Regions from separate parts of the Lactobacillus sp. ESL0681 genome, predicted to be linked through region 1. Evidence: riboswitches for the same ligand, from Rfam matches in the RefSeq annotation. Region 1 holds a riboswitch; the other holds the start of a gene.

Region 1 (3,815 bases):
AACCGATTCTTGCTTGGATCGATTTCAGTAATCTTAAGTTTCATTGTTTTACCAATGTATGGCTTAAGATCTGAAACGTAACGGTTAGAAATCAATGAAGCTGGTAAAAATCCTCTAGTACCAACATCAACTAATAAACCACCACGAACTGATGAAGTTACAGTACCTTCAATAGCATTTCCTGCTTCAAAGTCCTTTTGTAACTCATCGTAAGCTTCTCTTTCTTTCAAGCGGGTAACTGAAAAGAAGAATTCACCATTTTCCTTGTCACCACCAGCTTTTCTCAAAACTAAAGCTTTGAATTTATCTCCTGGCTTAACAAGTTCACGTAAATCGGCATTGCGATCTGAAGTGTATTCACGACGAGGAACGACACCTTCAACACCGGCGTTTTCTACCCCAACATCGATCTGACCATCTTCAACGTCTAATACTTCGACATCGACAATATCTCCGACCTCAACTCCTTGCATTTGCTTCAATGCATCTAAAAATTGATTACTGTTTTCTGACATTATTTACCTCCCAATATCATAAATCTAATTCTAAATGAAACTGAGATATTTTTCTACTGTTTTAACCCTTTTTTTTAGTTTTTTTTGAATTTTTTTATTTTGGACAAAATTTCAGTGACAACTTGGTCAATTGTCATCCTAGTTGTATCGATTTCAATTGCATCCTGGGCTTTTTTTAATGGTGAAATAGCCCGATGTGAATCCTTATAATCTCTCATTGAAATATCTTGTTCAATTTCAGCAACTGTTCGTTCGGTCTTGATGCCTCGCTGTTTAAAGTCAAGCATTCTTCTTTGAGCACGCGATTTGGCTGATGCTACTAAAAATATTTTAACTTCAGCATTAGGTAAAACAGTGGTACCAATATCGCGACCATCCATGATTACATCGGTTTTGCCAGCTAATTGTCTTTGCAAAGCTACCATTTTAGTTCGAACTCCAGCTAAAGCAGATACTTGTGAGACATTAGCCGAAATTTCAGGCGTTCTAATTTCTTGCGAGACATCTTGACCACTTACATAGACCTTCTGCACGCTATTTTCTGCTCTTAATTCAATTTTTTCATGGTCAAGAGCAGTTAAAATTGCTGCTTCATCACCATAATCAAGCTGATGCTTTCTCGCAATCAGCGTGCAGGCGCGATACATTGCTCCAGTATCAATATAAATAAAACCTAATTTTTGCGCAATAATTTTTGCGACCGTACTTTTGCCAGCTGAAGCTGGGCCATCAATTGCTATCTGCATCCCAATCAAAAAGGGACATAAAGTCCCTAACCTTTCTTTAAATTACCTTAACGTCAAATTTTGTCCCTCATCAACTTGCGCATCAATGCTTAAGTTATTGAGCTCAGCCAATTTACCAACAGTTGTATTAAACTTATCCGCAATACTAGTTAAAGTTTCACCACTCTTCACCACGTATTGTTTAGGAGTAGTCACTGTCTTAGTTTTAGGCTGTTGATTCTCAGTTTTATCAACTTTAAGCTGTTTAGTTTTCTTCTTAGTTGCTCTTTTAGCAGTAGTTGCTGTTGATTTTTTAGTCCTAGAGCTTTTATGCTTAGAAGTTCGCAGCTCAACAGCCTGTTCGGCCGGTTTAGAGTTAGTAGCCAATTGATGAACAATAGGCACAAGAGCAGCACAGATAATTAACAAAATTGCCAGCATTGCTAACCAGCCTTTTGCGCTTGAATGCTGCGCATCAACACGCTTATCAGTTGGTCGTTGATAGTATTTATATGGTTTATCTTGTGTCTGCTTCATCGAAAAATACCTCCATTTATCACTAACCCGTTTCATTTTAGCATATTTAATCTAAAAATTGGACAAAAAATCGGTCATTTTCATGACCGATTAGCAAGAATATTACCTTTTTAATCTGAAGCTATTTATTTTAGGTTAAAACGCTTTTGCACAAATGGTTTTAAATTACGTAAGACTGTTTCAAATAACAAATAAACTGCAATTCCGTTGATTGAACCTTTTAACAAATTAAATGGAACAATAATGCCAAAAATATAAGTACTCATTGATGGAAGATGAAGTAATTGACCTAAGTATACTTTTTCCGTAAAACTTAGTAATCCTGAATAACTACTAATAGCTGGCGGATTAGGAATTGATGTAACTGCATACATTGGTGTTAAAACTAGCGCATTCAGAGTTGCCAGAACAATAGTCATGGCGATGATACCCAAAATAATCCCAACAAGTGGTTTCAGATGTCGTTTCCCCATATTTTGTTCTTCTTTAGAAATGTTTTTAGTGACAAAATAAAACGGTAAAGCAAATGATAATGTGGCAAATAATGAGGCTAACTGACCAACAATACTTGGCAGGGCAATTCCCTTATAAATCAAATGAATTGCCATTCTAATTATTGCAATAAAGATACCTGGGCCCGCACCAAATAAGAAGGTTCCAATGGTAATAACAACGTCAGAGAAATCAAACTTTAAAAAACTAGCAATCGGCAGCGGAAACGCCAACTGCATCACTACAAAAGCAATTGTCCCAATCAAAACATAAGCAATAATATTAGCTAAACTGCTTGAATTTTTTCTTTTCAAAAAATTACCTCCAAAAAAGTCTGCTGCTTCTAGCAACAGACTTAATAAAAGTAAATGATTCAATTCTTCATCGTAAACCTTTAGTTTAGTCTGTCTTCTTTCATCTAGACTCTAACTATCGGTATCTTAATCGATTCCACCACAATACGTGGGTCGTGGACTCACACCACCGGTCGGGACTTACACCCTGCCATGAAGACAACAAACTTATATTCAAATTCTGTATAACATACTAATCTACATGCTTTAATCTGTCAACTTCAGCATGTGATAATTCACGATATTTACCAGAAACCAATGAATCTAAAGTCAAAAAAGCGTACTTCTCGCGCGAAAGTTTTTCTACTTGATGATTAACTGCCTTAAACATCCGTTTAACTTGATGATAATGCCCCTCATGAATCGTTAATTGTACAATTTGCATATTCTTCTTTTTGTCGCTGCGGATAATCTTAACCTTAGCTGGCGCGCTTTTGTGTTGATCAAATTTTACACCATGAGTCAACTGTGCAATTTCTTCTGGTAACAGATGACCAGTAATTTTAGCAACATACACTTTAGCAACATTGTTGCGTGGATGCATCATTAAATTAGCTAATTCACCATCATTGGTCATCAATAATAATCCTGAAGTATCATAATCTAATCTACCAATTGGATACAAACGATAAGGAACGTCTTTAAAATAATCTACTACCGTTTTTCTACCTTTATCATCATTAGCGGTAGACACGACACCGCGCGGTTTATAAAAAAGATATGTGTGCAAACTTTCGCGCTCAATCGGTTCCCCATCAACAGCAATATTGCTAAAAGTATCAACTTTAGTTCCTAGCTTAGTAACTGGCTCACCATCAACAGTTACTCGGCCTGCGACAATCATTTTCTCCGCTTTTCGTCTTGAAGCAATTCCCGCTTCAGCAATTACCTTTTGTAAACGTTGTAAAACCATCTATTCTCCTTGTTTTTTAGTCTCAGCTAATTTCTGATCCATTTGTCCTTTAGCAGCAAATAAATCCATTTGTCCTTCAGCATCAATGCTATCATCTTCAAAATCTTCAATTAATGGTAAATCAGCTAAACTTTGGTAGCCAAAATATTGTAAAAAGTAATCACTAGTCACATACAAATTTGGATGACCAGGTGCTTCCTTTTTGCCATCAGTCTTAATTAAATCACGCCAAATTAATGTTTGCAAAGCACCTGATGAATTAACACCCCGGATTTCATCA
Region 2 (3,815 bases), 650 kb from region 1:
ATATTGACATGGTCACCTAATTTGTAACCAGCTAAAGTCGTATTAGCAATGGTAAATGGAATCAGGCTCACACCAAATTCGGCATTTTGTGCCATGGTGACCGTTAAGCTTATACCATCAATCGCGATTGAGCCTTTTTCTACAATATATGAATCATATTGTTGTGGTACTTTAAATCGTAATTCAATCGAATTTTCTGTTTCAACTCTAGCAGTTAATTCTGCCGTGGTATCAACATGACCTGCCACAATATGACCATCTAAGGTTGCTCCTAAAGCCAGTGATGGCTCTAAGTTAACCACACTAGCTACTTGCAAATTGCCCAGGTTAGTTCGCTTCATCGTTTCTGGCATCACATCAACAGTAAACTCATCATTAGTCCAATCAGTTACGGTTAAACAAATTCCATTAACTGCAATGCTGGCACCAAGCGGCAAATTTTCTTGGGCTAATTTAGGAGCAGCAATTGCTAACTTAGCATGCTTTTCAGTTATTTCCAAACGAGTGATCTTACCCGTTGCTTGAATTATTCCGGTAAACATTGTTTTCTCCTTGCGCTAATGCGCACATCTTGCTCTAAGGTCTTTACATCAATTAGTTCATATTGTGATGAAGTCGCTCCCAACTCTTGTCCTACTGCGACTGGCAAAGCAGTCCCGCCTAAGACCTTAGGTGCTATATAAGCTATTATTTGATCGACTAAATCTGCTGCTATAAACTCTGCTTGAACCTGACTACCACCTTCAACTAACAGGGATTGAATCTCATATTTTGCAAGTAATTTAACAATTTTAGTTGGAGTCCATTTAGCTTGCGTAAAAATTTTAACTGCAACTGGCAGTTCTTTCTGCAATTCTTGTTCACTTAACAGCCAAATTTCACCTGGCTGATTAAATAATTCCTGAGTGAAGTCTATCCGATTAGCATCTTTAGTCAAGATTATTCTAATAGGTGGGATTGACAAACACTTAATTCTCACTGTTAGTTGTGGGTCATCAATTCTTAAAGTATTAGCACCTATTAAAATAGCTTGATTCTGACAACGTAATTTTTGGACATCGAGTTGGGCAGCATCGCCAGTTAACAAGGTTCGCTTATTACCCGCTGCATTAAGCTTACCATCAAGAGACATCGCATATTTGAGGGTAACTAGTGGCCTTTGTTGTTGATAAAAGAAGTTATAGGCCTCATTCAAATACTCCGTACCACCAATGACTTCAGTTGTGATGCCATGCTCTTGTAGAAACTTTATCCCTTTACCAGCAACTATTTTATGTGGATCAAGTTGTCCAATAACTACGCGTTTGATTCCTGCTTCAGCCACTTTTTCACAACAAGGTGGCTGCTTACCATAATGACTACAAGGTTCCAAAGTAACATAAAGTGTAGCACCATCAGCTAATTCGGGTTTAGCCAAGTGAGCCAATGCGTTAACTTCAGCGTGAACTTGCCCATACTGATGATGATACCCAGTAGCTAAGACTTGACCATCTTTAACAATAACTGCTCCCACTAAAGGATTCGTCCAAGTCATTGCCCGCGCCTTTAATGCTTCTTGGGCTGCAAGTTGCAGATAATCCTTATCCTGCATTAATTTCACTTCCTCAACAAAAAGCCTCGCTGATCTTAATCAACGAGGTCTTCATAATCAACTATCATTAGCTCTTAACCAAGCTTATTCTTGAATTGCAAGTTAAATACTAGTTTTTATTTTCTTCTCCCATCCAGACTTTAACTGTCGGTACCAGACTTGCACTAGTTCCACCACCATGATAGTGGGTCACGGACTTCAATTAAGCATTAATTGTTACCGTCGGTATGGAATTACACCTTACCCCGAAGAAATTCTTTAATTATCTTAAGCATAATATACAGATACCCCTACGTCAATAGAAAGCTAGTTAAATTCATTAATTAAAACTAATTTTATCCAAAATAAAAACGTGTGAGTCACAGGGCTACACACGTTTTATTGTAAGTAAACATAGCTATAAATTTAAATAATAATTTTTACCAAATTTGATTCTACAAACCAAGCAAATGGGCAAAAGCTGGAACTAATAAGTTATCAACCAATCCAGTTGCAACTACTGCTACTGCAGCCATCGCACCTTGTACAGAACCCATCTCTAGGGCGAAAGCTGAACCAACAGTATGTCCTGCAGCTCCTAAACCTAATCCAGTTCCCATCGGATCTGTATCAAGTTTAAACCACTTAACCATCTGCTTGCCTAGTGCATAAATCATTACGGCATTTAGAATACATGCCATTGCAGTAATTGATGCGTTACCGCCAATTGCTGTTGTCAGTGGCATGGCAATCGCAGTTGTTGCCGATTGACTAAGCATCGATCTAACACCAACTTCATTTAATCCTGCTGCCTTAGAAATAAAGGTAATCAAGATTAAGGAAACAAAAGTACTGATTACCAAGCTAGTTAAAATGATCCCCCAATTTTTCTTGATAACATCATTACGCTTGTATAAAGGAACAGCAAACGCAATTGTTGCTGGTGTAATAAACCAGAAGATGATATCTCCACCTGGTTTGTAGGCTTGAGTGTAGACCTGAGTTGTTGAAACATCAAATACTTTGCCTAAAACTACCAAAATGGCAATTCCTAAGACCATAGCAACAAACAGAGGTTGGAATAAGAAAAAACCATGTGACTTTTTGAAAAGCCACTGACCAATCAAAAAGATAAATAATGATAGGAATACACCAAATAAAGGATTACTTAAATAAGCCATCATTTACTGCCTCCAGTCTTAACATTATGAGCTACCGAATGATGTCCAGATGTGATTCTCTTTTTAAGCCAAACCAAGATTCGAGTTGTGTAGGCAGTTACCACCAATAAAATAATGGTTGCTAGCAACACTACCAAGACTAACTGAACACCTTGCGATTTCATGATATCCAAGTTAGCAGCCAAAGAGATTCCCGAAGGAACAAACATAAAACTAATCAACGAGATTAAGGCACTACCAAAGGAATCAACCCATTCAATTTTAACTACATGTGTTGTCAACAATACATAAAGCAAAACTAATCCAATTACAGGTGTTGGTACTGGGAATGACTTGGGCATCATTTCTGATATCAACTGTGATACAAATAAAATTGTGGCATAAACCAACATTTGAAACAGAATTGGCGCTGATTTAGTTTCTGGCTTTTTCTCTTTCATTACACTCATTTCCTTTCTCTAACTTATCTTTATTTCAATGATTAAGATATACCTAAAGTAAGAATCTGAAAGCGATTTTTTGTTTAAATGCAAAATTTAATGGCTTAACTACCCAATAGCAATGCCGAATTTCTATCCCATTCCAAGTTGCTTACTTAGATCGGCACGATAAGAACGACCCACCTGAACTTTTTCACCATTATCCATAACTAGCAACAACGTATGATTAAACCAAGGCTGTACTTCTTTTACTTCCTCAAGATTTACCAACGTATTTCGGTGAACTTGCATAAATTTAGGCTTAGGCAACCGCTGTTTTAGCCAAGACAAAGTTTTACGAGTTTGGTACTGCTTTTTGGCAGTCGAAACTGTCAAAACACCATCACTGATAGTTGCTGACACGATATCAGACAACTTGATCACGACATTACGATCATCTAGTTCAATCGTTAATAAATCATTAATTGAACTTGCAGCAGGTACTTCTTGCGATAAAACTTTCTTTACCTTAGTCAGAGCTTGGTCAATTCGCTCTTGTTCAAACGGTTTTAAAACATAGTCCAATGCGCCTACATCAAAGGCTTTGACCGCATATTCGTCATAAGCAGTAGAAAAGATAATAAT

Evidence for each region. Region 1 has a riboswitch for FMN ahead of OZX59_RS01650 (ECF transporter S component). Riboswitches for the same ligand answer to the same signal wherever they lie in the genome.
Region 2: linked by a shared signal. The riboswitch ahead of ribD (bifunctional diaminohydroxyphosphoribosylaminopyrimidine deaminase/5-amino-6-(5-phosphoribosylamino)uracil reductase RibD) and the one ahead of OZX59_RS01650 (ECF transporter S component) in region 1 are both predicted to bind FMN.

The regions. Positions count from the first base shown of each region.
Region 1 is NZ_CP113943.1:309,004-312,818, reverse strand. It holds gene rpsA (30S ribosomal protein S1) at 1-515, opposite strand, end outside; gene cmk ((d)CMP kinase) at 590-1,261, opposite strand; gene OZX59_RS01655 (LysM domain-containing protein) at 1,304-1,777, opposite strand; gene OZX59_RS01650 (ECF transporter S component) at 1,903-2,583, opposite strand; FMN riboswitch at 2,672-2,787, opposite strand; gene OZX59_RS01645 (pseudouridine synthase) at 2,816-3,535, opposite strand; gene scpB (SMC-Scp complex subunit ScpB) at 3,536-3,815, opposite strand, start outside.
Region 2 is NZ_CP113943.1:1,552,845-1,556,659, reverse strand. It holds gene OZX59_RS07460 (riboflavin synthase) at 1-542, opposite strand, end outside; gene ribD (bifunctional diaminohydroxyphosphoribosylaminopyrimidine deaminase/5-amino-6-(5-phosphoribosylamino)uracil reductase RibD) at 527-1,591, opposite strand; FMN riboswitch at 1,709-1,848, opposite strand; gene OZX59_RS07450 (LrgB family protein) at 2,026-2,751, opposite strand; gene OZX59_RS07445 (CidA/LrgA family protein) at 2,751-3,191, opposite strand; gene OZX59_RS07440 (LytTR family transcriptional regulator DNA-binding domain-containing protein) at 3,324-3,815, opposite strand, start outside.